3 regions of the Candidatus Manganitrophus noduliformans genome follow, and region 2 is predicted to be linked to each of the others. Evidence: riboswitches for the same ligand, from Rfam matches in the RefSeq annotation. Region 2 holds a riboswitch; each other region holds the start of a gene.
The links. A riboswitch is a leader RNA that binds a small molecule or an ion and turns the genes downstream of it on or off. The one in region 2 is predicted to bind cobalamin.
Positions count from the first base shown of each region.

Region 1: linked by a shared signal. The riboswitch ahead of cobD (threonine-phosphate decarboxylase CobD) and the one ahead of MNODULE_RS14435 (TonB-dependent receptor plug domain-containing protein) in region 2 are both predicted to bind cobalamin.
Region 3: linked by a shared signal. The riboswitch ahead of MNODULE_RS22990 (carbohydrate porin) and the one ahead of MNODULE_RS14435 (TonB-dependent receptor plug domain-containing protein) in region 2 are both predicted to bind cobalamin.

Region 1 covers NZ_VTOW01000008.1:53,142-63,313, forward strand. Annotated here, with positions in the region: gene MNODULE_RS22860 (aldolase/citrate lyase family protein) at 1-40, shown strand, start outside; gene MNODULE_RS22865 (PepSY-associated TM helix domain-containing protein) at 40-1,047, shown strand; partial or broken gene MNODULE_RS22870 (transposase) at 1,121-1,433, opposite strand; gene MNODULE_RS25585 (ferritin-like domain-containing protein) at 1,506-1,682, shown strand; gene MNODULE_RS22880 (hypothetical protein) at 1,762-1,902, shown strand; gene MNODULE_RS22885 (DUF302 domain-containing protein) at 2,520-2,918, opposite strand; gene MNODULE_RS22890 (MBL fold metallo-hydrolase) at 2,966-4,348, opposite strand; gene MNODULE_RS22895 (sulfite exporter TauE/SafE family protein) at 4,367-5,131, opposite strand; gene MNODULE_RS22900 (rhodanese-like domain-containing protein) at 5,156-5,719, opposite strand; gene MNODULE_RS22905 (ArsR/SmtB family transcription factor) at 5,820-6,164, shown strand; cobalamin riboswitch at 6,488-6,686, shown strand; gene cobD (threonine-phosphate decarboxylase CobD) at 6,888-7,952, shown strand; gene MNODULE_RS22915 (GHMP family kinase ATP-binding protein) at 7,949-8,821, shown strand; gene MNODULE_RS22920 (cobyric acid synthase) at 8,818-10,172, shown strand, end outside.
Region 2 covers NZ_VTOW01000002.1:1,108,789-1,118,960, forward strand. Annotated here, with positions in the region: gene MNODULE_RS14435 (TonB-dependent receptor plug domain-containing protein) at 1-1,179, opposite strand, end outside; cobalamin riboswitch at 1,203-1,435, opposite strand; cobalamin riboswitch at 1,524-1,723, opposite strand; gene MNODULE_RS14440 (hypothetical protein) at 1,782-2,231, opposite strand; gene MNODULE_RS14445 (type IV pilus twitching motility protein PilT) at 2,224-3,312, opposite strand; gene MNODULE_RS14450 (dihydrolipoamide acetyltransferase family protein) at 3,448-4,680, opposite strand; gene MNODULE_RS14455 (pyruvate dehydrogenase complex E1 component subunit beta) at 4,721-5,698, opposite strand; gene pdhA (pyruvate dehydrogenase (acetyl-transferring) E1 component subunit alpha) at 5,695-6,783, opposite strand; gene MNODULE_RS14465 (thiolase family protein) at 6,912-8,129, shown strand; gene MNODULE_RS14470 (3-hydroxyacyl-CoA dehydrogenase NAD-binding domain-containing protein) at 8,139-9,008, shown strand; gene MNODULE_RS14475 (acyl-CoA dehydrogenase family protein) at 9,005-10,141, shown strand.
Region 3 covers NZ_VTOW01000008.1:69,644-79,815, forward strand. Annotated here, with positions in the region: gene cobI (precorrin-2 C(20)-methyltransferase) at 1-85, shown strand, start outside; gene MNODULE_RS22960 (cobalt-precorrin 5A hydrolase) at 76-1,206, shown strand; gene cobJ (precorrin-3B C(17)-methyltransferase) at 1,315-2,154, shown strand; gene cobM (precorrin-4 C(11)-methyltransferase) at 2,168-2,932, shown strand; gene cobO (cob(I)yrinic acid a,c-diamide adenosyltransferase) at 3,023-3,547, shown strand; gene MNODULE_RS22980 (cobyrinic acid a,c-diamide synthase CobB) at 3,568-4,986, shown strand; gene MNODULE_RS22985 ((2Fe-2S) ferredoxin domain-containing protein) at 5,008-5,349, shown strand; cobalamin riboswitch at 5,401-5,577, shown strand; gene MNODULE_RS22990 (carbohydrate porin) at 5,612-6,943, shown strand; gene MNODULE_RS22995 (YVTN family beta-propeller repeat protein) at 6,976-8,190, shown strand; partial or broken gene MNODULE_RS24395 (PAS domain S-box protein) at 9,378-10,172, shown strand, end outside.

The DNA of each region.
Region 1 (10,172 bases), on a different contig from region 2:
GTTTAAGACGGAGCTGAAAGAGCGGAAGGAGGGTCCCTGATGCGCCCGGTCAGCCGCCTTCTGTCGAAGATCCACATCACGGCGGGGCTGATACTGGCCTTCCCGCTCATAATTATCACGCTGACCGGCATCGTCTTGGGCTTCTATGATCAGATCCGTTATGCCGCCCCTCCCTACCGTCTCGATTCTCCTGTCGAGACCCCTCTCTCCGCCGCCTCTTTAGCGGCGCGCCTGCGTGTCCGCTATCCGGACTATCATCTCGACCTGCTGAGGCTCTCCACGGCGCCGGAACGGGCGGTCCGGGCGGCGCTCTCCGGTCCGGATCGGATCACGGCCTTTCTTCACCCCGGAAACGGGAAGGAGCTGGCGGTCCAGAAGGGCGATCACCAGGATTGGATCGGCCTCTTGTATGCCCTTCATGAGGGGGAGCCGTTCGGTTTAGCCGGCAAGGTCGTCGCCAGCGTCAGCGGGGGAGGGGTGCTGGTTCTATGGGGGGCCGGTCTTATGTTGTGGCGGTCCCGCCGCAAGGGGAGGTGGGGGGGGCCGGCCCTCCCCGGCCGTTTTCGTCCGGCCGGCGTGCACCGTTTTCTCGGCTTCTGGGGAGGCGGCCTGCTGGCGATCCTGACCTCCCTGGGAGCCCTCCTGAACTTCGCCGGGCCTCTGATCGCCCGGCTGGATCCGCCCCCCCGGATCGAATCGGCGCCGGAAGAAAAAGAGGGGCTGAAGCCCGATTTGGCGGCCGGGCTCGGCGCGGCAGCGCGCGCCTACCCACAGGCTCCCCTGGAGCGGATCGCCTTTCCCAAAGTGCCGAAGGATCCATTGAAACTCCGGTTTCAGGACGGCGGATGGGTTTTTCTTCATCCGGACGATTACCGAATATTGGCGATCAAATCTCCTACCTCTCATTGGACCCGCCTTCTCTATCCGCTTCACAGCGGACGGATCTTGGGCGGCCGGGGTCCCTGGCTGGTTGCCGGCCTCGGCCTCTTCCTAATAATTCTTCTTGTAACTGGTCTGATCTTCTGGCAAGGCTTGCGGCCGAAATAAAAGGCGGTTGACGACGATTCACACCGATAAAAGGTGGCATTATTCTACAATTCAGATCACTACTGTCCCGACGTTATACAAATAAATTTAACTGGTTATCGGTATCGATGGTTTCATCTTCATAGTCAGTTGAAAAAAGCACTTGTAATATGGGCGTTTTCTCGAACAGCGGCACACTCAGAATTTGTAGAATTGTGTAGAGGCTGCGGTCGAGCTTCAGACGCTTTTTTGATAATGGCCACCAGAACATATACACAGATCGCAATCCAGATTTGAGTCTTGACGGTGTTCTCGGTGGTGCCATAAAAAGCTTTGATCCGCATGTGCTGCTTGATCCACTTGAAGAACAACTCGACCTGCCAGCGACACTTGTATAACTGGGCGATCACGGGACGCTCGCCGAGTTTATGAGCCAGACCCGGCTCAAAGAGCAGTCGGGAAATCCGGAAGCCTCCGAGATGATCTCCAATCTTCTGGGAGATCATGAAGCGGTTATCCGGTTTCTGAGGGATGACCTCACCACTTGCGCCGAGAAGCATAACGATATGGGGACGAGTGATTTTTTGACCGGGTTGATGGAGCAGCATGAGAAAATGGCCTGGATGCTGCGGGTTTTTTTACACGGCCAGCGATAAACGCTTTTTGGGATCAGGATACAAAGGGCTTTCTTGTCCAGACCGCCGATTATGGATTCGAGGTTCTGACGGATATCGAATGCCAGAACCTCGAATCACCGGTCGTTGGTTTGGTGAAGATCAGGATCGTGCAACCTTCGCCACCCGTTTGCAGCCGAAAGAATTCAACCAACTCGTCTGGTCCGGAAACGGGTTTACCGGCGCTACGATGAACTCTTAGAAGTGGTGTAAATAAATAGATCGCGCAGAAGGATTTCATAAGCTTGAACAATGGGGCGTTGATGCTAATTCCAAACTGTCTCAACAGAGGGGTTCACCCCAGGAGTTTGTGATAAAAAGCGTATAAACAGATGGAATTTCCGTAAATCAATAGAATGCCCGCTTCGTGGGCCCTTCCGCATGATATCCGGCGTGGCGATGTTTTAAATGGAGATGCGATCGTAGACAAAACACGAAGGAATAAAGGGCCTCTCGTAGGCGGCAGCGACCCTTCCCTCCTGGTCAAGCGCCGCAGGTGTAGAAGGTCAAGCGTGCGCACCGCCTGCTCGACCGCCGGATTCTCTTTATCTTCCGGCGTGAGGGGGCAGTTGAATACCGACCATCCGAAGCCACCTTGGTTCAAACTGCTCGGTCCATTTCCTGACGGTCGACATCTGCGCTTTGCAAGCTGGGCAGCTTAGGGCCCCAGAAATGAAGCAGGGTGGCCGGGGTCCCGGAGTTGTGATCTCCACCGGACCCCAATTGAATCAACCCTGAATCGTTTTAATTGGCTTGATCGGCGTTCTTAGTCGAATGGACATGGTTTCCTTGAATATTGCGAGGCGGCTGAAGCCCCTCTCACGCCGCGAGCGACCGTATCACCCGTTCCAGCCGCTCTTTGGCCTCTTTGGCGACCGGCGCGATGTTGTCGTTTCCGACGATCGACAGCGCCGCCTCCGGATCCTGCGCCGAGACGACCGTCTTTCCCTCTTTTTCATAGACGATGACGTTGCACGGCAGAAGGAGGCCGATCTCGGTCTCCGAAGTCAGCGCCTGATAGGCGAGCTGCGGATTGCAAGCTCCCAGGATGATGTACTTCGGGAACTCCTTATCGAGCTTCTTCTTCATCGTCTCCTTCACATTGATTTCAGTGAGGACGCCGAACCCCTCTTTCTTCAGGGCGTCGGTGACCTTCGGGATCGCCTCTTCGTAAGAGGCGTTCAGGGTCGTTCGTATTCCGTAATCGTGTCGATTCATGGCAGCCTCCTTTATACCAAAGTGCTTTCGTTTCGATAGTCTTCCTTTCATGCCGCCGTCGGGTAGCCGGCCTTCTTCCAGGCGGTCATCCCCCCCGCGATGTTGTAGACCGTGGCGAAGCCATTTCGCTTCAGAAAGCTCGCCGCAATGCTGGATCGGTACCCGCTGCCGCAGATCACCGCCGTCGACTTCGACGGGGGCAGTTCTTTGATCCGCTTTTCGAGATCCCCCAAGAAGAGGTGGACTGCCCCCTCGATATGCCCGGCTTCCCATTCCTGCTCCAATCGGACGTCGATGAGGGTTTCGATCTCTCTCTTTTCCCATTTCTCTTTCAATGTCTCAATCGAAAGCTGCGGGATCGCCGAAATCGGTCTCCCGGCATCCTGCCATGATTTCATCCCCCCCTGCAGGTAGCCTTCAATCCGTTCATGGCCGATCCGGTAGAGCCGCCGGACCACTTCAGGATAGTCCGAGTCTTTTTCGAGAACGAAGAGGATCGGACGGTCGTGCGGAATCAGCCAGCCGAGCCAGGTGACGAAGTTGTCGGAGAGGCCGATGTTGACCGCGCCGGGGAGATGCCCCCCGCCGAAGGCGGAATAAGAGCGGGCATCGATCATCGCCGCTCCGCGGTCGATCGACGAGGCCGCCTCGTCGACGGTGAGGGGCCGTCCGATGGCAGAAAGGGGGATCTCCTCCTCGCCGGCCCGGTTGGTCTCCCGCAGCCGCCGGAAGTAGTCGGGGATGCCGGGATTTCCCTTCAAGACATAATCGACGAAGGCCGCCTCGGTCGGCTGCTGGAGGGCGGCGTTGAAGCGCCGCTCGAAGCCGAGGGTGGTGCAGCGCTTGCTGCTGATATTCCTCCCGCAGAAGGAGCCTGCGCCGTGGGTCGGGAAGACCTCGAGGTAATCTTCTTCTTTGAGGATTTTCTCCTTGAGGCTGCGGTAGAGCTGGGGGGCGAGCGTTTTGGCCAGATCAGGACCGAGAAGGTCGGGCCGGCCGACCGCGCCGACCAGAAGGTCTCCGCCGCTGAAGAGGGTCATCGGGGCGTCGCTCCGGGACCGGTCGGCCAGCAGATAAGCGACATGCTCCGGCGTGTGGCCCGGGGTCTCCAGGGCGATGAAGCGAAGCTCCCCGACGTCGATCGAGTCTCGGTCTTTTAATGGGAGATGATCGAACCCAAGCCGGGCCCCCGCCGGGGCGTAGACCCTTGCCCCCGTCCGCTCGGCCAGCGCCCGCGCGCCCGACACGTAGTCGTTGTGAAGATGGGTCTCGAAGATATGGGCGATCCGAAGCTGATTTCTCCGGGCGATTTCGAGGTACCGGTCGACATCGCGGTCGGGATCGATCACAATCGCTTCGTCTGTTTCATCGGAGCCTAAAAGGTAAGAATAATGTCCGATCCCCTCTACAAAAAGCTGCTCCATCAACATCGGTCTTCCTCCAATTGGTTATCTGATGATTGCCCCCTGACTTTTGAAGATTAAAAAAAGGGCGACCGCCATGGCGAACCATGCAAACCCCTTCTGCAGCCTCTCCGGAGACGCCCCCTCTCCGAGGCGGGCCCCTATCCAGGTCCCGGTGCAGGCGATGACGCCGTAGACCGCCGTCACCTTCAGATCGAGCGGGTGGTGCTGGAACTGTCCGATCAGGCCGGCGGCGCTGTTGATCGCGATGACCAGGAGCGATGTGCCGATGGCCGCGCCGATCTCGACCCCGCCGAACAAAGCGAGCGCCGGGACGATCAAGAAGCCCCCCCCGACCCCGAGAAATCCGGTCAGCACGCCGACCAGCAGTCCGGCCGCGGCCGTCTTTTTCAGATCGGTCGCGCCGGAGCCCTCCATTCGGGGAGGACTTTTTCTGAACATCATGACCAGTGCGACCGCCGCCAACAAGAGAGCGAAGATCAGCAGCAAGTTTTCCCCCGACACCAGGGGGGTCAGCCCGGAGCCGAAATAGGCCCCGCCCGCCCCGAACCCTCCGAAGAGCGTCCCTTTCCTCAGATCAACGTTCCCCCTCAGATAATGAAAGACCACCCCCGCGAGGCTGGTCGCGCCGACGATGGCGAGCGACATCCCGACCGCCGAAAGAGGATCGATGCCGGCAAGATAAACCAGCACCGGCAGGATGATGATCGATCCCCCGCCGCCGATCATTCCGAGCGAGAGGCCGATCAGCCCGCTGAAAACGAAGGCGCTCAGAAGATAGACGTCCATCCTACTCCTCTTTTGAGAACTGACTCAATGGCGAACACATTCCAGCCTTCCGTCGGCTCGATTGGACGGACGGTTCCAGGGAAGTCTCGCCAGAAGAAGCGACATCCCGCAGAAATCGGTCACTCCGGCAAAAACCAGACCGGCTCCGACAAACGCGGAAAGCCAGACCAACCGGCCTTCAACAAGTACGGCAAGGAGCGCCCCCAGCAGAACAAGCGATCCCGCCGCCACCCGGACCTGCCGCTCCAGCGACCACGGCGCCCGCGCTTCTTTCTCTAAAAGATATCCGGCCTTCTGCCACGCGACGATCCCCCCCGCCACGTTTCGGACCTCTCCGAATCCAAGCGATAGGAGCTTCTCCCGCGCCTCGGCCGATCTCCGCCCCGTCCGGCAGAAGACGTAGGTCGGGAGGGTCGGGTCGATTTCAGCCCCCCTCCGGTCGATCTCCCTCAGCGGGATCAGCCGCGCCCCGGGAAGGCGTCCCGCCGCGAATTCGGGAAACTCCCGGACGTCGATCAGATTCAAAGGCTCCTTCGACGCCATCTTGTCGTGAAGTTGGCCGACAGATATTTCAGAGGATCGATTCATCGGTTTTCATCTCCTCTTGCTTGATTAAAAAGATGAGTTGACTAAATAATTATATAGTTATATACTATTTTTTGTCAAGTACGATCATGGGAGGAAAAGAATGAAGCAGAAACAGGTCATCCTCTCGAATGAGGCGTTGGAATTGGTGGCAGCCCGGTTTCGGATTTTGGGGGAGCCGATGCGGCTCAAGCTGCTGAGGGCGCTTCTAGAGAGAGAGAGAACCGTGACTGAACTGATCGAATTAACAAAAGGGACCCAGGCCAATGTCTCCAAACATCTTAACCTGCTGACCCAGGCGGGCCTGTTGGGCCGGCGAAAGGAAGGGCTGCATGTCTATTATTCCATTGCAGATGTGAGCATATTCGAACTGTGTCAAATGGTTTGCGGTCGGCTTCGCGAGCAATTTGAGCAACAGGCCAAAGCTTTTTCTTCTTCGCGTTTTTAAGCGGGGTGTTCATTTGGAAGGCCAGAACAAACTTTCTGATGAAGACCCTCCTTGGACCCCTGTCGTTCGGTTCGGAGATTTTGATCATTCAAAATTGCGCTGAAGCCGACTTTCCAGCGATAGGAGTTCAGCAGTAGGCTTGTTAAAACTTATGACAATCCGATCAGGTATTATTTAAAACGGTGTAAAGGAGCGAGAGTAGGCTCTATTGTCCCAAGTTCTATTAAACAGGAAGTCCCAAGTTCTATTAAACAGGAAGAAAGATCATCCATATATTTTTCTGTTGCTTTTTCTCAAACAGGTCTGGTATAAACGGACCGTTGTTGAAATAAAACCGTTCAGGTGATCTCGACGTCATGTCGGGATTGAAAAGAGAATCCCGTGAGAATCGGGAGCGGACCCGCCGCTGTGATGGGGGACGAAACTCACCAAAAACCACTGTCCTGAATTTTGAAGGATGGGAAGGGGTGAGGAGTAGGACGATCCCTAAGCCAGAAGACCTGCCTGGATGTTATCTCGTATCTGTCTTCGATGGTCAAGACGGAGGAGTGGGTCTTTTCATCCCCAGCCTTTTACCATCCCGAAGCTGGGGATTTTCTTTTTAAGACATCCCTCTTTATTCTCAACGCCAATCGATCAGACAGGTACGGGTCCATCGGAGGAGGCGGAATTTAATTCCGCGCTCTTTCGGACATCATCGCGCTCTCGTGGAGTAGAAGACGCATGGACACCGGTCATGGCGGCAACCTCGCCTCGGTCTGCGATTTGTACGGATGGCGGCCCGAGGAAATTCTCGATTTCAGCGCCAGCATCAATCCCTTCGGACCTCCGAAGAAGGTCTGGAGCACTTTTCGAGAATCGTTTCGTCAGATCACCACCTATCCTGATCCGGAGTGCAGAAGGCTGCGCCGTCGGATCGGTGCGCTTCTCTCGGTGCCGACAGATCGGATCTTGATCGGGAACGGCTCGACCGAGCTCCTCTTTTTAATTCCAAGAGCACTCTCGCCTCGCTTTATCTTTATTTTCTCTCCGACCTATCAGGATTACGAAGCGGCGGCGCAAGCCGCACGCTGCCGGATGCAATTTGCGCATCTGCCCCCATCCCCGACGGTCGATCATTTCAATTCAGCGCTCTCGCATGTTCAATCCAAAATCGACCTCGTTTTCTTATGCAACCCGAACAATCCCACTGGAAGCGGTCTCTCCGCGGATGCCGTGACATGGCTGGTCAAGCGGCATCCTTCGATTCTTTTTGTCATCGATGAGGCCTACGCCGACTTCGTCGATGAAGAGAATGCTTCCCTTCTAAGCCGGCCGCTTCCGAAAAACGTCATTGTCCTTCGTTCCTTTACCAAAATCTTCAGCATCCCCGGCTTAAGACTCGGATTCGCAGTCGGTTCTGAAAAGATCATTGAGAAACTCCGCCGCTTTCAGGAGCCGTGGAGCGTGAACGGGAGCGCCTTACGCGTGGGAGAGTCGCTGCTCGGGGAGAAGGCCTTTGTCGAACAGAGCCGGACGCGTCTTCGGAGGGAGAAGAAATCGCTCTTTGAGGAGTTAAGCCGGATCAGGGGCCTGGAGCCGATTCCTTCGGAAACAAATTTCCTCCTGATCCGGCGGACCGACCGCCGAAGCGTCGAGCCGCTGAGGCGGTCGTTGGTCCGGGAAAAAGTGTTGATTCGGAGCTGCGGCAACTTCCGCGGACTCGGCCGGTCGTACTTCAGGGTGGCGGTGAAGAGAGAATTCGAGAACCGGAAACTGATCGCGCTTTTGAAGGAGCGGATGCCGTGAGTTTTTTCGTTCGCGTTCCGGGAAGCTGCGGAGAGTTGGCCCAAGGATCGATCGACGGCGTCCGCCTTCATGTCTCCTGTCCGGTGAACCGCTATAGCTGGGCCGCTCCGGAAAATGAATCGGAGCGGAGGCGACTCGGTCCGAAGGTCCGGAAGGCGCTCCATCTTGCGCAAGCCTCGTTTGGAAAGAAGACGATAGACGCTTTTTCTCTCTACTCCGACTTGCCGGTCGGGAAGGGAATGGCCAGCAGCACGGCCGATATCGCGGCGGCCCTCGCGGCATACCAGCTGACGACGGGATCGTTTATCGATCCCGATCAGACAGCGCGCCTGTCGCTCGCCGTGGAGCCGACCGACGGGGTCCTTTTTGAAGGAATCACCTTGTTTGATCATTACCGCGGAACGGTTCGACGGGCGCTCGGGGAGCCGCCTCCGGTCGATATTCTCGCGATTGAATTTGAGGGGACGGTCGATACCGTTTCTTTCAACCAGCGGGATCATCGGCGAATCGCGCGCGAGCAGACGCGGTCGGTCCTGGCGGCGTTTGGCCTGATCGAGGAGGGACTGCGGGAGGGATGCGTTCGGAAGATCGGAGAGGGGGCCACGTTAAGTGCCTTGGCCCATCAGAACCTGCTGCGAAAGCCCGATCTGGAGCCGATTCTCAAAATGACCCTCGATCTCGGCGGGGTCGGCGTCAACATCGCCCACAGCGGATCGATGATCGGGATGCTCTTTCGACGGGGAACCTATCGGCTCGGAACGGTCCGGCGGCGAATCCGGGACCTGCTTCGCCGTCCGCTTCCGATCCATCCGTTGCGGCTTCGGGGCGGAGGGATTGAAATGGGGCGGGGGGGAGGAGAGATCGAATGAGCAAGAGGCAACCCCGCGCGCTGATGGTTCAGGGGACCGGGTCGAATGTCGGGAAGAGCATTCTGACGACGGCGCTCTGCCGGATTTTTCTGGAAGATGGTTTCCGGGTGGCGCCGTTTAAGGCGCAGAACATGGCGCTCAACGCCTATGCGACGCGTGACGGCCTGGAGATGAGCCGCGCCCAGGCGCTGCAGGCGGCGGCCTGCCGGCTCGACCCGGATGTCCGAATGAACCCAATTCTGATTAAGCCGACGACCGAGCGCCAATCGCAGTTGGTGGTGATGGGAAAGGCGATGCCGCTGATGACCTGGAGCGAGTATAACGAATTGAAGCCGACGCTCCGGCCGGTGGTTCAGGAGGCGTACCGCTCGCTCGCGGAGGGGGTCGATCTCATCGTTCTGGAAGGGGCGGGAAGTCCGGCGGAGATTAACCTGATGGCGCACGACATCGTCAACATGGCCGCGGCGGAGATGGCCGACGCCTCCGTCCTCTTGGTCGGCGACATCGATGCCGGCGGGGTCTTCGCTTCCCTCGTCGGAACCGTGGCGCTTCTGCCTCCCCATCAGGCGGCGCGGATCAAGGGATTTGTCCTCAACAAGTTTCGCGGAGATCGCGCGATCCTGGCCCCCGGCTTAGATCAGATTCGAGCGATCACCGGCAGGCCGGTGGTGGGGGTGGTTCCTTATCTGGAGCGGCTTCTCCTTCCGGAAGAAGATTCGGTTGACTTCAAGAGCGGCCGGATGCCCCGATTCAAAAAAAAGGGGGCGGCGGAGGTCTTATGCCGGATCGCCGTGATCGATCTTCCGAAGGTGAGCAACTTCACCGACCTCGATCCGTTTTGTGTGGAACCCGATGTCGAGATGATGATCCTCCGTCCGGGTGAGGCGCTGGAGAAGGAGGGACGGCCCCCTGATGTCGTGATTCTTCCCGGATCGAAGAATGTCGCCGAGGACCTGCATCTGCTGCGGCAACATCACTTCGATCGGGCGCTCCGGGAGTTTGTCTCCGGAGGGGGGGAGGTGGTCGGCCTTTGCGGGGGACTCCAGATGTTGGGAGAGCGAATTGAAGACCCGCATCAGATTGAGGGGAACCGGACGCCGGTCCTTGGGCTCGGCCTTCTTCCGATCAGAACCGTCTTGGAACGGGAGAAAGTCTTGCGGCTCGTGGCGGCCCGCCACCTGATCAGCGGTTTGGAATTGCGCGGATACGAGATCCATCATGGCAGGACGGAAGCAGCCGCCTGCCATCCGTCGTTCGTGCAGATCTCCGGCGGCATCGGAAGAAGCACCCCTCGGGGGCCGATGCAGCTCGGTTGGATGAATGAAACGGGCCATGTTTGGGGGACCTATCT
Region 2 (10,172 bases):
GTAAGTCGTTTCGCCTCCATATCGGTTATTGCCGTCATAACGGAGACCGAAGTTCAAAATAAAAGGCAACTGGCGAAGTTGATAGAAACCATAACCGGCATGATTGACCGTGGTTTCGTCAACGCCATCGCCAAACTTGCCGTTCTGCGACTCATACTCGTAGCCGACGGTCAAGAGGTTGCGGCGGCCGAGGCGGAGGTCATGCCGCCAATCCAACCATTTTCTTGAGGTGTCGATTTCAGAACCATCGAATGTTGTATCATCCTCGTTGAAGCCGACCCTCAGATGCTGATCCCATTCCTCAATGACGGCGGTCTTCATGCCGAGCGTAGTGACCCATTGCCGATGATCCAGGACCAGATTCCGAACGTCGACCGGGCAGAAAAAAGTGTCCGGATCACAACCGTCCAGCTCGCTCTCCGAGTTGGTATAACGCCCCGTCCATTCAAGCCGCGTCTTCTCTGAAAGATCGGTCCCTAGCCGCGCGGAAAAAGCAGTATTCTCATATCCGTCGTCCTCGCGATTTCCAGCGAGTTCATTCGCCCGGGAGAATCCTCGGGTGTCAAACCGCGACGCCGAGAGGGAGTAATCGACCCGCTCTGTTGACCCGTTTAACCCCGCCGCCTCCCGAAAAGTACGATACGCTCCTGCCTCCAGCGAGAGAAAGCCTGACGGAGGGCCCTCTCCTTTTTTTGTAAAGATCTGAATGACCCCGCCGAGGGCGTCCGATCCGTATAGTGTACTCTGCGGACCGCGGATCACCTCAATCCGTTCGATATTCTCCACGGTAAGATCCGCAAAATCGAACGCACCCGTGGTGGGGCTATTGACCGGAACGCCATCGATCAGGACAAGCGTATGATTGGACTCCGTTCCGCGCAAAAACACCGAGCTTGTCGCTCCTGGCCCGCCCTGCTGTACCACCGTCAGACCCGGCACTTCACGCAGTGCTTCCTCGACGGTGGTGAGATGTTTCTCTTCGATCGTCTTTTCGTCGATGAGGGTAACGGAAGCGGCGGTCTCTTTCAACGGAACCTCCGTTTGGGTGGCCGTGACAAAAACCGGCGGAAAGGTGGGAATCTCTTCAGGGGATGTTTCTTCTGCGCCGGATACATTGGTGGTGACTGCAATCAGAACGAGAAATGAGCAAAACGCAATACGCCATTGGAACGGGGTCATCTATCCTCTCCCTTCGAAAGGTAAAATGTGATCCTGAAAGGCCCGGTCTCCTGGCTGAGGGCAACCTACTCCCACGCCTTCCCAGGGAGGAAATCGTTACTCGTTATTAGTTAAACGTTAAGCGTAAAAGAATTTACGATTCACGATTCACGAATAACGAAACCCCAGTGGCCGTTGTGGTTTCGTTCCCGTCACAGTTGCGGGGCAGCAGCGGTTTTGCACCGCTTTCCCGATCAACCCTTCAGGTTATTTGATTTAAATTCTGTCCAAAAAAAATCCCCGCCTTTCGAATGGAAAGGAGGGGATGGAATGAGTCCGCCCCCCGTCTTGACCATCGAAGACAGGCAGTGCTTTCCATTCAGGCAGGTCTTCTGGCTCTGGGACGATCTTACTCCCGACCCCTTCCCCCCCGGATATTTTATACGGAGAGTGGTGTTGGTCGGTTTCGCGTCCCATAACAGCGGCGGGTCCGCTCCCGATTTACACGGGATTCCCTTTTCAATCCCGACATGACGTCGGGATCACCTGAACGGGTTCTTTATCGAACGGGTAATCTATACCAGGGGGGCGGAACGAAATCAACAAAAAAATTGATCGGGGGCTTAGTCGTGGACGGAGAGGACAAATTCCTGATTAATATAGACAACGAATTCCGGCTGGATGAGGGTGAAAAAACGGACCGGCTGATTCAGATAATCCTTCATCCGGCAGAATCCTTCGGGAAGGTTGACAAAAACATCCCCCTCGATCTCATTGCCCCGGATCATCTTCAAAGAGACGGAATTCTTTTTTCCCAACGTCATGAGGTCGTCTTTTTCCAGCTGCGCCGGGACCTTCGCCACGACGATATGAGACCGATTGATCAGGAGGGTTCCCCCTTTCGTCCTCACGGGGATGAACTTTTTCTCCTCGTGCAAAAGATCCCCGACCTTTTGAAGCCCCGCATGGTGCGCCTCATAGAGCCGGAGAAAAACTTCCCCTTCGACCTCGCTCCCGTCGGAGAGTTCGAACAAAACCGGACGGTTCTCTTTTTCGATCTTTCGCTCATCCACGGGGTGCCGCTCCTTGAGGGGCCGCTCCCTGCCCCGACAAAGGGAAGAGGGCTTTGTTCGTGGCAAATTTATGCGCCTCTTCAATCGATACCTTCTTCGAGGCCACCAGCGCCTGGAGGGCCTGATCCATCAGCTGCATCCCTTCGGCCTTTCCGGTCTGGATGACCGATGGGATCTGGAACGTCTTTGCTTCCCGGATCAGGTTGGAGGTGGCGGTGTTCACGAGCAAAATCTCCAGCGCCGCGCATCGCTTGCCGTCGACCGTCTTCAAAAGATTTTGAGCGACCACCCCTTTGAGCGATTCCGCCAACATCGCCCGGATCTGCTCCTGCTGGTTGGTCGGAAAGACGTTGATGATCCGGTCGACCGTCTTGGCTGCGCTGCTCGTATGCAGCGTTCCGAAGACGAGGTGGCCGGTCTCGGCCGCCGTAATCGCCAGCTCGATCGTCTCCAGGTCGCGCATCTCCCCGACGAGGATAATATCCGGATCTTCCCGAAGGGCCGCTTTCAGCGCGGCGGCAAACGATTTTGTATCGCGTCCGACCTCCCGCTGATTGATCAGACACCCCTGGCTGGTATGGACGAACTCGATCGGATCTTCCACCGTGAGGATATGCTCTTTTTTGGTCCGATTGATATAGTCGATGATCGCCGCGAGAGTCGTCGACTTTCCGCTTCCGGTCGCGCCGGTCACCAAGACCAGCCCTTTCTTGAATTGGGCGAATTTTAAAACGGTGGCGGGAAGCCCCAGCTGCTCGACTGTCAAGATTTGGGTGGGAATCATCCGGAAGACGGCGCTCATCCCGAGCCGGCCCAGGAAAATATTGGCCCGGAAGCGGGCCTGCAACTCCGGAACTTCGTAGGCGAAATCGATATCGTGCGTCGTTTCGAACTTCTCTTTATGGAGATCGCTCATGATTTCATAGAGAAGTTTCTGGTTTCCTTCATGTGTCAGTTTCTCGGGTGTGACCGGAACCAAGTCTCCCGCCGCCCGCATCATCGGGGGATTCTGCGGCGAGAGATGTAGATCAGACCCTTTTTTCTCTCTTAACGCTTTAAAGAGGACGTCGATTTGAGGCATGTGGACTCCGAATCATTGAGAAGCACGGAAGGAAGTTTACCATAGGATAAAAAATCTGTAAGTCGATGAGAACAATGGATGGATTTGGCCTAGGGAGGGAATCAAAAACAGGGAGGGCGGGTTTGAAACCCGCCCCTACTTGCCTTCGATGAGCATCAAATCGGGATCTTCCAAATGTTGAATGACCGTGTTCATGAACCGGGCCGCCTCGGCGCCGTAGATCACACGATGATCAAAGGTGAGGGAGAGCGGCAGGATCTTCCGGATCACCATCTCACCCGACCGGGCGACCACTTTGTCCTCGATTTTGCCGAGGCCGAGTATACCGACCTCGGGATAGTTGATGATCGGCGTGCCGTAAATGCCGCCGATCACACCATAGTTGGTGAGGGTGAAGGTCCCCCCCTTCAAATCGGAAAGATCGATCATTCTGGAGAAGGCCTTCTCTGTGAGGACCGAGATCTCTTTCGAAAGATCGAGCACGCTTTTTTCATCGGCTCGTTTGATGACGAAGACCATCAATCCTTCCGGCGTGTCGACCGCAATCCCAATGTTGTAATACTTTTTTAAAATGATCTCTTCTTTCTCTTCGTCCAAGGTCGCATTCAAGTAGGGATATTCTTTAAGGCCGGCGACCACCGCCTTGATGATGAAGGGGAGATAGGTCAGTTTAAAGCCGCGCGCTTCAGCCAGGTTTTTCTTCTTGGAGCGGACATTTTCGAGCGCGGTCACATCGGCGTCGTCGGTGAAGGTGACCGCGGCGACCTTCTGGGACGACTCGCTCACCCGCCGCGCGGCGCTTCGCCGAACCCCCCGAAATGCAATTCGCTCCACCGGACCGAGCGGTCCCGTTTCAGCATGGGGTTGAATCGGCGCGGCTTCCTTTCGGGGCTGCGCGGCCTGTTCAACGTCCTCCCGCGTGAGACGCCCGTTGGGGCCGGTTCCCCGCACCTTCGAGAGATCGACCCCCAGCTCCTTCGCCCGCGCCCGGACCGAGGGAATCGCCCGCACTTTAAACTCTTCTTCCTCTTGCCCCAGTCGCCCGACGACCGAGCCGGCATCTTTTCGGGTCTCTTCTTTTTTTATTTCCGCGGTCGGTTTTTTCTCCGTCGTCTTCGCGGCGGAAGCTTCCTCCGTCTCCACCGCCACCAGGACCGATCCGACCTGGATCACCTCTCCCGGCTTGCCGCGCAGCTCGATCACCTTCCCGGTATAAGGCGAGGGAAGGGTCACGACCGCTTTGTCGGTCTCCACCTCCACCAGCGGCTGGTCCTCTTTGACAGATTCGCCCTGAGAGACAAGCCACTTGACCAGTTCTCCCTCGGCAATCCCTTCGCCGACGTCGGGGAATTTAAATTCTTTTCTCATCGATTCATCCCTGATTTGTTTTCGGTAATTACGAGCAACGTCAGAATCCGACGGCCTGTTCGGCCGCTTCAACGATCTGATCGACATCGGGAAGATAATACTTCTCATTCTTTGGAAGGGGAATCGGCGTGTCGAACCCGGTCACACGCGCCACGGGGGCTTCGAGTGAGAGAAGCGCCTCCTCACAGAGACGGGCGGCAATCTCCGCGCCGAGCCCGCAGGTTTTTGGGGCTTCATGAATGATGACGGCGCGTCCGGTCTTCTCGACCGATCGAATGATCGTCGCCGAATCGAGCGGCGAGAGGGTCCTCAGATCGATCACCTCCGCCTCCACCCCTTTTTCCGCCATCCGATCGGCCGCCTTCAACGTCGGATGGAGCATCGCCCCCCAGGTGATGAGGGTCAGATCTTTCCCCTCCGTCAACAGCCGCGCCTCGCCGAGCGGGATCGCATTGTCTCCTTCAGGGACCTCTTCCTTGATGGCCCGGTAGATTTTGGCCGGCTCCAGGAAAATCACCGGATCGGGGTCGCGGATCGCGGAGAGCATCAGCCCCTTCGCCTCCGCGGGGGTCGAGGGGACGACGACTTTTAGGCCGGGAGTATGGACGAAGAAAGCCTCGGTGCTCTCCGAGTGATGCTCCGGCGCATGAATGCCGCCGCCGTAGGGGGTCCGGACGACGATCGGGCAGGTGTAGCGGCCGCGGGTCCGGGTCCGAAGACGCGCCGCGTGAGAAATCAGTTGCTCCATCGCCGCATAGAGAAACCCCATGAATTGGATCTCGACCACAGGAGTAAGACCATACGCGGCCATTCCGATGGCGACGCCGACGATTCCCGATTCGGAAAGCGGGGTGTCGACGACCCGTCGCTCGCCAAACTGGTCGATCAACCCTTCGGTCACCCGGAAGACACCGCCGTCCTTCCCGATATCCTCCCCCATTAAGATGAGATCGGGATTCCGCTCCATCTCATGACGGAGGGCCTGATTGATCGCTTGAACGACATTCAGCTTGCTCACTCTTTCTCCTTCTTCTGCTGAAGGCGCTTGCGAAGAATCTCCTTCTGACGGATCAGGTCGGGGGTCGGGGTCGCGTAGAGAAGATCGAACATCGTCTGCGGATCTTGCGGGGGAACCGCTTCGAATTCATGCACCGCGGCGGCGACCCGCTCTTGCATCTGCCGGCGGAGGACCTGCTCATCGGCTTCCGACCAACGGTACTCCCGCTCAAGAAATGCGCGAAGCCGAACGATCGGATCCTTTTTTCTCCAAGTCGCCACCTCTTCCACCTTTCGGTAGCGGGAGGCGTCATCGGCGGTGGTGTGATCGCTCAAGCGATAGGTATAACACTCGATCAACGTCGGGCCCTCTCCGCGCCGCGCCTTCTCCAGGGCGTTCTTGGCGGCGGTGTAGACGGCGAAGACATCATTGCCGTCGACCTGAATCCCTTCGAACCCATAGGCGATCGCCTTCTGCGCCAAGGTCGCCGCAGCGGTCTGGCGGGAGAGCGGAACCGAAATGGCCCAGTGATTGTTCTGGCAGATGAAAACGATCGGAAGGCGAAAGACGCCGGCAAAGTTGAGCCCTTCGTGGAAATCTCCTTTCGAAGTCGCTCCGTCTCCGAAAAAGGCCGCGACCGCGACCGGATCTCCCTTGAATTGCGCCGCCCAGGCGGCGCCGACCGCGTGCGGAATGTGGGTTCCCACCGGGATGGCGATCGGGAAGTCGTGTTGATCTTCCGGGATGGCGCTTCCGCGCTCATCGCCCGACCAGTACTGGTAGATCATCCTCATCGGGAGGCCCCGGAGAATGGAAACACCCGGCTCGCGAAAGGCGGGGAAGATCCAATCGGAGGGACGAAGCGCCGCGGCGCTCCCGACCTGCGCCGCCTCCTGGCCTTGGACGGAGGCGTACGTGCCGAGTCGTCCCTCGCGCTGAAGGTTCAGCGCCTTCTCATCGAAGGTGCGAATCAGCACCATCGATTCGTAAAACCCTTTGATCTCTTTTTCGTCCAGACCCGGCCAGAGGGCGCGATCGACCCGCCCGGCCTCGTCCAATATCTGAAGAAATTCGACTTTAAATTCGTGAACGACTTTCTTCGGCATCGGTCTCCCTCAATTTCGTTTTTATTATAACATATCCATTCGAGCGATTGCTCCGGTTGGGGTCGGGCGGGCTGTTTGTCAAAGAGTGATGTGTTATAATGAGCCTTAGGAAAAAGAGGAACGATTTCATGGCTCAAAAAGTGATCATCACCGGCGCCGTTCGCACGCCGATCGGCGCTTTTCAAGGGGCGCTCAGCCCCCTCACGGCGCCGCAACTCGGAAGCCGCGCCATCGCCGAGGCGATCTCGCGCGCGGGTCTCCAGCCCGATCAAATCGATGAGGTTCTGATGGGCAACGTCCTCTCCGCCGGATTGGGCCAGGCCCCCGCCCGACAAGCCGCCCTCGGGGCCGGTCTTCCCGATTCGGTCCCTTGCACGACGATCAACAAGGTCTGCGGCTCGGGTCTCAAAGCGGTGATGATCGGGGCACAGGCGATCGCCCTCGGTGATGCGAGCGTCGTGGTGGCCGGGGGGATGGAGAGCATGACGAACGCCCCCTATCTTTTGGAGCGGGCCCGATCGGGCTACCGTCTCGGTCACGGCACCCTGACCGACAGCATTATCAAAGACGGCCTTTGGGACGTCTACAACAACTTTCACATGGGATCGGCCGCGGAGCAATGCGCGGAGGAGTATCATCTGAGTCGGGAGATGTTGGACGACTTCGCCCTGGAGAGTTATCACCGGGCGCAAGAGGCGCAACAGCGGGGCGAGTTCAAAAGAGAGGTGGTTCCTCTCGAGATCGCGGGAAGAAAGGGACCGGCGGTCCTTTCGGAAGACGAGGAGCCGAAGCGGGTCGACTTCGACAAATTTCGCAAGCTCAAGCCGGCCTTTGAGAAAGAGGGCCGGATCACGGCGGGAAACGCCTCCTCCCTCAGCGATGGGGCCGCCGCCGTGGTGCTGATGTCGGCGGAGCAAGCGCAGCGCCTCGGAGCCCGACCCCGCGCCGAAATCATCGGGTACACCACCACGGCGACCGCACCGGCCCGATTTACCGTGGCCCCCGCCGCCGCCATCACCGCGCTGCTGAAGAAAGTCCGGCTGACCCCGTCCGACATCGATCTTTTCGAGATCAATGAGGCGTTCGCCGCCTCTTCGATCGCGGTGATGCGGGATTTGGGGATCGATTCGAAGAAGATCAATCGGCGCGGCGGGGCGATCGCGTTGGGACATCCGATCGGCGCCAGCGGCGCCCGCATTCTCACCACCCTGATCCACCTCTTGGAAGACCTCGATCTTTCCCGCGGGGTCGCCTCTCTCTGCATCGGCGGAGGGGAAGCGGTCGCCTTGTTGATCGAGCGAACGTCCAAGACCGAATCAAAAAAATCAAATCAGAAAGGACTGTGAGGTAGACCGATGGAAATCAGCATCATCGGCGTGGTCGGCGCGGGACAGATGGGAAGCGGCATCACCCAGGTTGTCTCCACCGGCGGATACCACGTGCTTCTTTACGACCTTGACGCGAAAGTGTTGGAGGCCGCCGTCGAACGAATTACGGAGGGACTCAACACGGCGGTCAAGCGGGGGAAATTGACGGAGTGGGTTCGGGAAAAAACGCTCAAGAACATCAAGCTGACAACCCGGCTGGAAGATCTCGCCCACTGCCATATGCTCATCGAGGCGGCCCCCGAGCGGGAAGAGATCAAAATGGAAACGTTCGAGCTCCTCGATTCGATTTGTCCGAAGGAGGTCGTCTTCGCTACGAACACCTCCTCGATCTCGATCACCCGGCTCGCTTCCGTGACACAGCGGGCCGATAAATTCATCGGCATTCATTTCATGAACCCGGCCGCGATCATTGAATTGGTCGAGATCGTCCGGGGGTGGCAGACCTCTGATGAAACGTTCCTTCAAGCAAAACATTTCGTCGAGAAATTGGGAAAGACGGTCGTCGTCTCGAAAGATTTTCCCGGTTTCATCATCAACCGAATTCTGATGCCGATGATCAACGAAGCGATCTTCGCCGTCATGGAAGGGGTCGGAACGCCGCAGGAGATCGACATGGCGATGACGATGGGGGTCCGCCATCCGATGGGCCCGCTCGCGCTCGCCGATCTGATCGGTCTCGACACCTGCCTCGATATCATGGAAGTCCTCTTCACCGAATTCGGCGACAGCAAATACCGCCCAGCCCCCCTCTTGCGCAAATATGTGGAGGCCGGCCTCCTTGGGAAAAAAACCGGACGCGGCTTCTACTATTATAAAACGCAGGGATCGACCCCGTGAATTTGCATTTCACCGAAGAGCAACAGATGGTCTTGGAAACGGTTCGGGGCTTCGCCGAAAAAGAGGTGAAGCCGGTCGCTTCCAAGATGGATGCCGCCTCCGAGTTTCCGCACGCGCTGGTCAAAGGGCTGGGTGAGATGGGATTGATGGGAGCCTTTATCCCGGCCGAATACGGCGGCTCCGGGATGGATCTGTTGACCTACATCCTTGCGATGGAGGAGATCTCGAAGGCGTGGGCCTCCCTCGGCGTCGTCATGACAGTCAACAACTCGCTCGCCTGCGATCCGATCAACCGGTTCGGAACCAAGGCGCAGAAAGAGAAGTACCTCGTCCCGCTCGCGCAAGGCCGTCTCTTGGGATGTTATGCGTTAACCGAGCCGGGGGCCGGCTCCGACGCGGGCGGCATTGCGACACAGGCGCGGAAGGACGGCGGTCACTATGTTCTGAACGGAACAAAGCTCTTCATCACCAATGGAAAGAATGCCGATGTGGCGATCGTCTACGCGGTGACCGATCCGGCGCGGGGGAAAAAAGGGATCTCAGCCTTCATCGTTGAAAAAGCGTTTTCCGGTTTCGTGGTTGGGAAAATCGAGGACAAGATGGGGCTGCGCGGCTCCGACACCGCTGAATTAATCTTCCAGGAGTGCCGGGTTCCGGCGGAGAATCTTCTCGGGGTGGAGAACGAAGGCTTCAAGATCGCGCTCGCGACGCTTGACGGCGGACGGATCGGGATCGCCGCCCAGGCGCTCGGGATCGCGCAGGGCTGTCTTGAAGAATCCCTCGCGTATGCCAAAGAGCGGAAGCAGTTCAACCGGCCGATCGGCGACTTTCAGGCGATTCAAAACATGCTCGCCGACATGAAGACCGAGATCGACGCCGCCCGGCTCCTCACCCATCGGGCCGCCTGGAGCCGCCACCAGGGAAGACTGGTCACGGCGATCGCCGCCGAGGCGAAGCTGTATGCTTCTGAGATGGCGAACCGGGTCGCCTACAAGGCGGTCCAGGTCTTCGGCGGCTACGGCTTTATCAAAGATTTTCCGGTCGAGCGATTTTACAGAGATGCCCGGATCACCACCCTGTATGAAGGAACCTCGGAGGTCCAGCGGATGGTGATTGCGCGGCATTTGTTATAATCCATGTAGGGCGTATTGCAATACGCCCTTA
Region 3 (10,172 bases), on a different contig from region 2:
GCTGGTCTACGACCTGAGCACTTTACGCGAAACGCGGTTGAATTATCTTTCACTGGTGATCGTGAGGAAGGGAGAATGCAGATGAGCAAAGATCTGGCGATCGTCGCCATCACCAAAGGGGGGATGGAGATCGCCCGTCGGCTTCGAGACCATTTCTCCGAGGCGGACTTCCTCATTTCGGAGAAGTTCGCCGCTGCGGCGGGAGAAGGGGTCATCCCACTGAAAGGACCTCTGAGCAAGAATGTCGGCGAGTTCTTTCATGCCTACGACAAAATCGTCTTCCTCGTCTCTCTGGGGGCGGTGGTCCGGCTGATCGCGCCGCATCTGAAGGACAAACATGTCGATCCGGCGGTTCTGGTCGTCGATGATCGGGCGCAGTTTGTGATCTCCGTCCTCTCGGGTCATGTCGGCGGAGCGAATGCCTTTACCGAAACGGTAGCCAAGGCGCTGGGGGCCGCGCCGGTGATCACGACGGCGTCGGACGTGGGGAAGACGATCCCGGTCGATATCCTCGGCTGGGAACTGGGATGGATCCTGGAAGGGGAGGAGCATGTCACCCGGGTTTCGGCCAGCGTGGTGAACGAGGAGCCGGTCGCCTTTCTTCAAGAGACGGGAGAGAAGAGCTGGTGGACCCGGCCGACCCCGCTTCCCCCCAATATCGAATGTTTCACCTCTTTGGAGGCGCTGATGGCCCAGGAAATAGGGCGGCCACCCGTGGCGAAGGAGGGATTTGGCAAGCGGTATGGGGCCTATCTGATCGTAACCGACCGAAGCCGGAGTTCCTTTCCGGGACAAATGCAGGACCGGACCGTCCTCTACCGTCCCAAGAGCCTCGATCTTGGGATGGGGTGCGACCGGGGGACGCCGATTGAAGAGATCGAAGAATTGATCGGGACGACGCTGGAGAAGAATGGTCTCTCGATGGCGTCGGTCCGGGCGCTTGCCACGCTCGATCAGAAATCGGACGAGCCGGCCTTCCTTCAGCTCTGCGAGAAAAACGGCTGGAAGTTGGTAGCCTTTTCCAAGGAGGAATTGCAGCAGGTCGAGGGGATTCTGACCCCCTCCGCCGTGGTCGAGAAGTGGGTCGGCACGCCGAGTGTCTCGGAGGCCGCGGCGCTCAGATCGAGCGGCGCATCGGCGTTGTTGATCCCGAAGGTCAAAGCGAAGCGGGCCACACTCGCCGTGGCCCGTGTCGTCTTTTCATGAGAAAAGCGAGCATTGGGCTTGGCCCCTGCGAACGCGGGGTGTGGGGGCATTGGAGGACGTCGCTTCGCCTTTGCCGCACAGGCCCCTACATACAAAGGGAGTGGGTCGATGGATAAAAAAGGGGAGCTCTACCTGGTGGGGTTCGGACCGGGACACTTCAACCATCTGACGTTTCGGGCGCGGGAAGTGATTGGCCGGGCCGACGTGGTGGTCGGATATCGAACGTATATCGACCTGGTCGCCGATCTTCTGGAAGGAAAAGAGATCGTCGCAACCGGGATGACAGAGGAGATCGACCGGGCCCGTGTCGCCGTCGATCGGGCGCAGAAAGGAGAGCGGGTCGCGATCGTCTCCAGCGGGGACGTCGGGATCTATGGGATGGCAGGGCTGATCTTCGAGATCCTCTCCGAGATCGGCTGGAAGCCGGGGGGCGATTTCTCGGTCGAGGTGATTCCCGGCATCACGGCCCTCTCCGCCGTCGCCTCCCTCGTCGGCGCGCCGCTGACGCACGACTTCGCCGCGGTGAGCTTAAGCGATTTGCTCACTCCCTGGGCCGTCATCGAGAAGCGGCTCCATGCGGCCGGGGAGGGAGATTTTGTGATCGCCCTCTACAATCCGCAGAGCAAGCGGCGGGACTGGCAGCTCAAAAGGGCTCAGGAAATTTTGCTTCAGTATAAGGTTCCCGACACCCCGGTGGCGGTCGTCAAGAGCGCCTATCGCGAGGGAGAGCGGATCGTTCTGACGACGCTGGACCGCATGGCGGAGGCAGAGGTGGGAATGCTGACGACGATTCTGATCGGGAACGCATCAACGTTCCGATATCTCGATTTTCTCGTGACGCCGCGAGGCTATTCCGGAAAATACGATCTGGAGTCGGGAGAGATTCTCCACAAAGGGATTGACCGGCCGGGGAGGTCGTTGAACCGGCCGCCCGATTTCAAAGCATGAAGGAAAAGCGGTGATGACTCCAGGCAAAATCTATCTCGTCGGCGCGGGGCCGGGTGATCCTGAACTGTTGACGGTGAAGGGGATGCGGCTGCTGCAGGAGGCCGACCTGATTCTTTATGCGGGATCTCTGGTGAACCCGGTCGTTCTTCAATTCGCCCGTCCCAATGCGGTCCTTTACGACAGCGCCGGAATGATCCTGGAAGAGATCGTCCGAATCCTCATTGAGGCGGCCCGGACAGGGAAGAAGGTGGTCCGGCTGGCGAGCGGCGATCCCTCCCTCTTCGGAGCAATGGGGGAGATGACTGAGCCGGTTCTCAAGGCAGGCTTAGAATTCGAAGTTGTCCCAGGGGTGAGCTCGTTTCTGGCCGGCGCGGCTTCCCTTAAAAGAGAGCTGACGGTGCCGGAGGTGAGCCAGACAGTGATTTTGACTCGCTGCGAGGGACGAACCCCGATGCCCGATCTGGAGAAGCTGGTCGAGCTGGCCCGGCATCGATCGACGATGGTGATCTTTTTAAGCGTCCATCTCGCCGGCAAGATCGAGAGAGAGCTCTTGTCGGTTTATCCGGCCGAGACGCCGGTGGCGATTGTCTACCGGGCAAGTTGGGAGGATGAGAAGATTGTCCGGGGCCGGTTGAGCGATCTTCACGACTTGATCAAAGAGAATCAGATCACCAAGACCGCCCTGATCTATGTCGGTGAATTCCTCGCCTCGGAAGGGACCCGCTCCCGGCTTTACGATGCGACGTTCAGCCATGGGTACCGGAAAGCGTCGGAGTAGGGTGTGGGGGATGGCGTACCGAAGGAGAATATCTAAAATCAAAGGCAGGTTTTAGCGCCGGCCCCACATGTAGTCAAGGATGGAGCACACATGCCGACCAAGGGACTGATCATGATCCATACCGGCGCAGGCAAGGGGAAAACCACGGCCGCCCTCGGGACCGCTTTCCGAGCGCTCGGCTACGGCTGGAAGATCCTGGTGGTTCAGTTTATCAAGGGGAGTTGGCATTACGGGGAGCTCGATTCTGCGAAGAAATTCGGCGATCAATTTCAGATTCTCCCGATGGGAGAGGGCTTCACCTGGGACACCAAAAATCCAGAACGGGACCGACAGAAAGCGCAAGAAGCGTGGGAGTTCGGGGTGAAAGAGGCGCTCACCGGAAACTATCAGATGATCATTTTCGACGAAATCAATTACGTCATCCGCTACAACTATCTCGAAGTCGCAAAGGTCGTTGCGTTTCTCACGACGAAACCGCCGGCGCTCCATGTTTTCCTGACCGGCCGGGACGCCGATGAGCAATTGATCGAGATCGCCGATCTGGTCACGGAGATGCGGGAGATCAAACATCCATTCAAGAAAGGAATCAAGGCCCAGAAGGGGATTGAGTTTTAAGGGAACCTTGAAATGTTTTGATGAAAAGAAGCGGATTCCTGATCGCCGGAACCCATAGCGGCGTTGGAAAAACAACGGTGACCCTCGCCCTTCTGGAAGCGCTGATCCGGAGAGGCATGAAGGTGCAGGCATTTAAAGTCGGGCCGGACTACCTCGACCCGACCTTTCATCGGGTGGCGACGGGGCGCCCCTCCAGGAATCTGGACGGCTGGATGATGGGGCGTTCGGAGGTTCTGAAAAGTTTCGCGCGCGCATCGGACGACGCCGATCTCTCGGTCATCGAAGGGGTGATGGGATTATTTGATGGGCTCCGAGGCCGATCGGAGGAGGGGAGCTCCGCTCAGATTGCGAAGTGGCTCTCCATGCCGGTGATCCTGGTGATCGATGCGGGGGGGCTGGCCCGAACGGCGGCGGCGCTCGTGCGCGGCTGCCAGGCCCTCGATCCGGAATTGAAGATTTCAGGCGTCATCTTCAATCGGATCGGAAGCAAGAATCATCTTGATATTTTAAGGGAGGCGGTCGAGTCGGCCTGCGCGGTTCCGGTCTTGGGCGGATTTCCAAAAGAGGAGGGGATCGCTCTCCCCGAGCGTCACCTCGGCCTCGTCCGCGCGGCGGAGAGCCTTAGTCCTTCCATCCGCGAGCGTCTGGCGGAGATGGCCGAGACATTTTTGGATCTCAATCAGATCGTAAAAATGGAATATTCGGTAGAAGCGGCGGTCCCTTTCCGCTCCGTTCGAGGGGAAAATAAACCGGCGCGGTGCAGAATCGGGACCGCCCTGGATGCGGCTTTTCATTTTTATTATCAGGATAACTTCGATTTGCTGGAGGGGGCCGGTGCCGAGCTACTCTTCTTCTCTCCGCTCAATGAGGTGGAGATTCCGGCCGATCTGGACGGACTTTATTTCGGCGGAGGATACCCGGAGGTGTATGCAGAGCGGTTGTCGAAGAATGAGTCGATGCTCGCGTCGATCCGGAGATTTGCAATCGGGGGCGGCCCGATCTATGCCGAATGCGGCGGCCTAATGTATTTGGCAAACCGGATCGAAACGGCCGAGGGAGGCGCCTTCCCGATGGTCGGGCTTCTGCCGGGGCAGGTCCGGATGGGAAAGAAATTAAAGGCGTTGGGATATCGCGCAATCGAAGCGCAGGAGCCGTCCCTTCTTTTAGAAAAGGGAGGGAAGGCGAGGGGGCATGAGTTCCACTATTCGGAGTGGATAGAAAGCCCCTCTCCTGATTCGGTGAATGGATTGAAGAGACCCTATCGTCTTTTCCGGGGGGGAGAATCTTCCGAGGGGAGAGAGGAAGGGTTTTATTGTGATCACCTCTTGGCCAGTTATGTTCATCTGCATTTCGCTTCGAATCCGAACATCCCGGAGCGGTGGATCTCTTTGTGCGAGGCGTTTCGACGCCGGATCGGTTCGAGTGGAGCAAAAAAATAGCGCGATTAAAAGGAGGGTCCCATGGAACCCGTTTTGAAAACGGAGAAGCCGTCGATCAAGTCTTACAACAAACACCTGCTTGTCTGCACCGGTCCCCGCTGCACCTCGGGAGAAGCGGAGAGCCTCTTTAAGATGATTGGGGAGAAGCTGGCGGCGAATGGGCTGGAAGGGGGGGAATTTCGAGTGAAGCGGACCCGCTGCAGCTGTTTTGCCGTCTGCAAAGGGGGGCCGATCGTGGTGGTTCATCCCGACGGCACCTGGTATTACGGTGTTACCCCGGAGGTATTGGATCGAATTCTAAAAGAGCACGTCAAAGAGGGAAACCCGGTGAAGGAGCATGTTTTTTATCAGGCTTCATTGTGAAGTTAGGACTGCCGAATCAATTGAGGTGAGAGATGAAAACCGTGATCTGAATTATATTTTAGACCCATCCATTTTGGGAAGGCGGTGCAACTCCGCCACTGCCCCGCAACTGTAATCGGGGACGAAATCTGCATCGATGCCACTGTCCTGAGCATGCCGAAGGATGGGAAGGCGCAGAGAGTAGGACGATCCGAGAGTCAGGAGACCGATGGAAAGGTCATTTTATGCTCGGAACTCTCCGAGGGGAGAGGAGAGAGGAAAAATGAAGAGATGGATCGGTACGCTTGTTTTATTTGTGGCAATAAATGTTGGGGTTTCCTGGGCAGAAGATCCGGACCGGCAGGAGGATGAAGAAGTGTCAAACGCTTCATTAAGCGAACGGGTCAAAGCACTTGAAGAGCGGCTCGACAGACTCGACCGGGTCGAAACGATTAAAAAGGTCGAAGAGTATTTATGCCCGGATGGAGAGATCCACGATACCCCGCCTCCGGGGGGGCGTTGTCCTGACGGCACGATTCCCGAAGGGAGGATGACCTTCAGAAAGCTTCCCTTCTCGAGGAGAGAATCTTTGGATGAGAGGATTGCGGCTGCGCTCGAAGAAGCCGAGGCCAAACGGGTGGCCGTCGGCGGATCGGCCCGAGGGATCCTGCAACAAGTTTTAAACAGCAAAGAGAACGACAAGCTTTTCTCCACAGGCGCGGTTGATCTTTTCTTCCTCTCAAGGCCGACGGTTTTTTCGACCTTCTTTGTCGATCTGGAATCGATCGGCGGGGCTGGCCCCGATGAGGTCCTTGGAAGCCTCTCTCGATTGAATGCCGATGCGGAGACACTCGGGGTGACCGACGATGTAAAGGTACGGGAGGTGTGGCTTCATTTTAAACTCCTGGATGACCGGTTGAGGATCGTCGGCGGAAAGATCGATCTGACCAACTACTTCGACCGGAACGCGGTCGCCAACGATGAGACCAGCCAGTTTCTGAATACGGCGCTGGTGAACAACCCCCTGCTCCGGCAGCCGCCGAATGGTCCCGGTTTGGCCATTCAGTACGACACCGGAGGAGAGATGGGGGTGGCGCTCGGTATTCAGTCACCCAATGACACGGCCTCTACCATCACAGAGAAGGTCTATGCCGTGGTCGAGATCGACTACCATAGTCACCTTCTTTTTGCTAGGGAAGGGAATTACCGGTTGTGGGGACGCGTTGGAAGAGTCTCGGAGGCGCTTGAGAAGAAGACGTGGGGTGTGGGATTCAGCCTCGATCAACAAATCACCGTGCGCCTCACCCTCTTTGCCCGGGCGGGGATCGGCCGAACCGAAGGTGAGAATCAAAAAGCATACGCCTGGTCGGCCGGGTTTCAGACCCCTTCCCCTTTCAAGGCATCGACGAGAGACCAAGTGGGTGTCGCCTTCAGCCGGGAAGTCGAGGCAGACCAGTCTGAAAATATCGCCGAGGGGTACTATCATCACATTCTCACAGACCGGCTCTGGGTCTCGCTCGATTTGCAGTGGCTTATTTCCGGAACAAACGGCATGACCGGCGATGAAAACGAAAACATCTTTATTCCCGGCGTCCGGACGACCGTCAACTTCTAACGTGGCTCATTCATAAAATGGGAGGAAAGCTCATGTTGAAAAAATGTTTTTGGATCCTGATCGGTTCTATTCTTATTCTCTTTTCCGGTTTTTCCCGAGCCTGGGCCGATGAGCAAAAAAATGCACCACTCGATCTCGCCTCGTACGATCCGAAGACGCTCGTCTTCGTGGCCAACCGCGATTCCAGCGATATTGCCGTCATCGACACACAGACCGACCAGGTCGTCCGCCGGATTGCCCTGGGCAAATATGCCAATCCTCATATGGCGATGCTGAGCCACAACGGAAAGAAGCTCCTGGTCTCCGCGACCGGCAGGGACCGTTTCCTTGTTGTCGATCTGGCGACAGAGGCGATTGAGCGAACGATCGAGACCGGCCAGGCGCCGGAACATTTTGCGATTACAATGGATGATCGATTCGCTTATGTCGGAAATATGGAAGATTCGACCGTTTCGGTGATCGATCTGAAAGAGGGAAAAGAGGTCCGGCGGTTGAAAGATTTTTTTGAGCCGCACGGCTTCAGCGTGCTGCCCGGAGACAATAAGGTCTATGTCTCCAATTTCGGCGCGCACGAGGTGAGAAGCGTTGAGATTCCGTCGCAGCAGCTGGCGAAAAGGCTTGCGATCGGTAATGTCCACCGCGCCGCGATTCGGGACCCGGAGCGGTATCAAAGCGAGTTGAAAGGAATCGCTAATCCCACGCCGACGATCGATGGCCGTTTTATCTATGCGGCCGACGGGGATGCCGGCGTGGTTGGGATTATCGATACCGAAACCGATCGGGTCATCAAAACACTGAAGGTCGGCGAGGCCCCCTGGCGGGCGTATTCCTCTCCGGACGGACGCTTCATGATGGTCCCGAACAATGGAGATCAAACGATCTCCGTCATTGATGTGAAGTCACAAGAAGTCGTGACGACGCTCCAAGGAGGAGCGGGCATGACCGGCGTCAATTTCACGCAAGGAGGGAAAAAGGCCTATGTCATCAGCGGGGCGGAAGGTGCCGTCTTCGTCTACGATATGGCGACCTTCAAGAGGGTCAACCGGTTAAAGCTGGGTGCGAACCTGGCTCTTGAGACGGGCGCGACCACGGTCGACGGATTGAAGGTGTATGTCGCCTCTTCAACCGACGACTCGGTGTATGTCATCGATTCAAACACGGATCAGGTAAAACGCATTCCCAATGTCGGACGTTTTCCATGGGGGGTCATCATTCTGGGGGCGGCGAGCCCGAACTACTGCCATTAAAAAATTATTCTGGGGCTGGATACACACAAGGATCTGGGCTTTCTCAGATAGTTCTGGAGAACGATAGGGCACATAAGAATTCCTCATGAGCCCCTAATCCATGGAGGCATAAGGAACCTGAATGCCTGCTGAATAGACAGGTTTCGGCTTGAGGCCTGAAGTTCTTATCCCTTCGGGGAGCTTTTAAACCGGCGGTTCACATTATTACCCAGAACCGGCCGGTTGAAACAGTATCCCCGCACAGCATCGCAGCCAAGGGAGGCGAGTCCTTCTGAGATTTCCTTGTTTTCCATCCTTGCACCAAATTGTGAACCATGTTGATCGATGAGCGAACGATCATGGCATCGGCCTTCTCTGTCAAATTCTTGACAAATAACTTGTCAATCTTAATGACAGTTTTTTCAAGTAGGCGGGAGGAAGAGTGACCAATGTCGAAGTTGTCGATTGCGTGGCTAACCGCTTATCTTAAAGGTAAAGCTGAAGTTTCCATCGTGCGCATCGGATCGGCCCCTGAGAACTTTTAATGATCTCCGATTTAAGATGTCTGCCGGCAGATCGTAGGTCTTCAGAAGCCAGACGATATCCTTACAAAGCAGAAATCTTGCAGTTGTGCCACAAAGGTCGACCGTTTACCCGGACCTTTGGCCCACGTCCCGCCAAGAAGAGCAGGTTTTGGGCGGACCGGCGGATAGTTGGTGGAGGGACTTTGATTTTGGCCAGAAGGGGAAAAGGAATTTCGTTCTCATCAATGAAAATCGGAATATTCCTATTCGGAACTTGATACTTGGAAATTTCCCTCTTGTTTTATCATTTAATCTGTACTAGATTGTATTCAGGTGCGGTCCTCTGGGAATATTTCGCAATGAGTCGCCCGGCCAGAGATTGCCTCCCATAAATCTCGAATTTCCGTTGAGGACACGTCTCAGAAAACCGCCTACTCAGGAAGTCTACCCATGTTGGCTATACTGATTCTGACGACATCGATAGTGCTTCAACTCGCTGCGGCGTATCTTGCCCTGAGATTGATCCGAATCACCGGAAGACGGACCGGTTGGACAATGATCGCTGCCGCTGTTTTTCTGATGGCCCTCCGGCGATGCATTACCTTGTTCGGCTTCTTATTTGGGAACGGAATGCCGGCTCCAGATCCGTTGACCGAATGGGTCGCTTTGATTATCTCGGTTCTGATGTTGGTCGGTATTGGGGCAATAAGCCGTCTTTTTTCCTCCATAAAGCGATCTGAGGAGTCGTTCAAGCAGAGCGAAGAAAAATATCGGACCTTGGTGGAGCAGGCAAGCGATGGCATCCTTATTGCCGACCCATCTGGAAACTATCTTGATGCAAACGACAGCGCTTGTAGGATGCTTGGTTACACGCGCAATGAAATCCTCCGGTTAAATATACGAAGCATCGTTGCAGTTAAAGACCGTTCTCATGTGCCTCAGGCTATTTTGCATATCAAAGATGGCAGAGAATGGATCGACGAATGGATGCTCGAAAGAAAAGATGGGACAACCTTTTCTGCCGAGATCAGCATGAAAGGGCTTTCGGATGGACGGCTGCTCGGAGTCGTCCGCGATATTACCGAGCGCAAGCGCACAGGGGAAGCGCTGAGAGAAAGCCAGCGGACCCTTGCTACCCTTATGAGTAGTCTCCCGGGGGCCGCTTACCGCTGCCGAAATGACAAAAACTGGACTTTGGAATTCATTAGCGAAGGAAGCCACTCCCTAACCGGTTATTTCCCTTCCGATTTTACGGAGGGGAAGATCTCGTTCGGGCAACTCATCCATCCGAATGACCAGAAAGCGGTCTGGAACGATGTCCAAACCGCTCTACAAGGGAAGCGACCCTATCAACTGACCTATCGAATCCGCACCCCCTTGGAGGAAGAGAAATGGGTATGGGAAAAGGGGCAGGGAATTTTCTCCCCTGCGGGTGAACTCCTCTTCCTGGAAGGCTTCGTGACGGATATCACCGAGCGA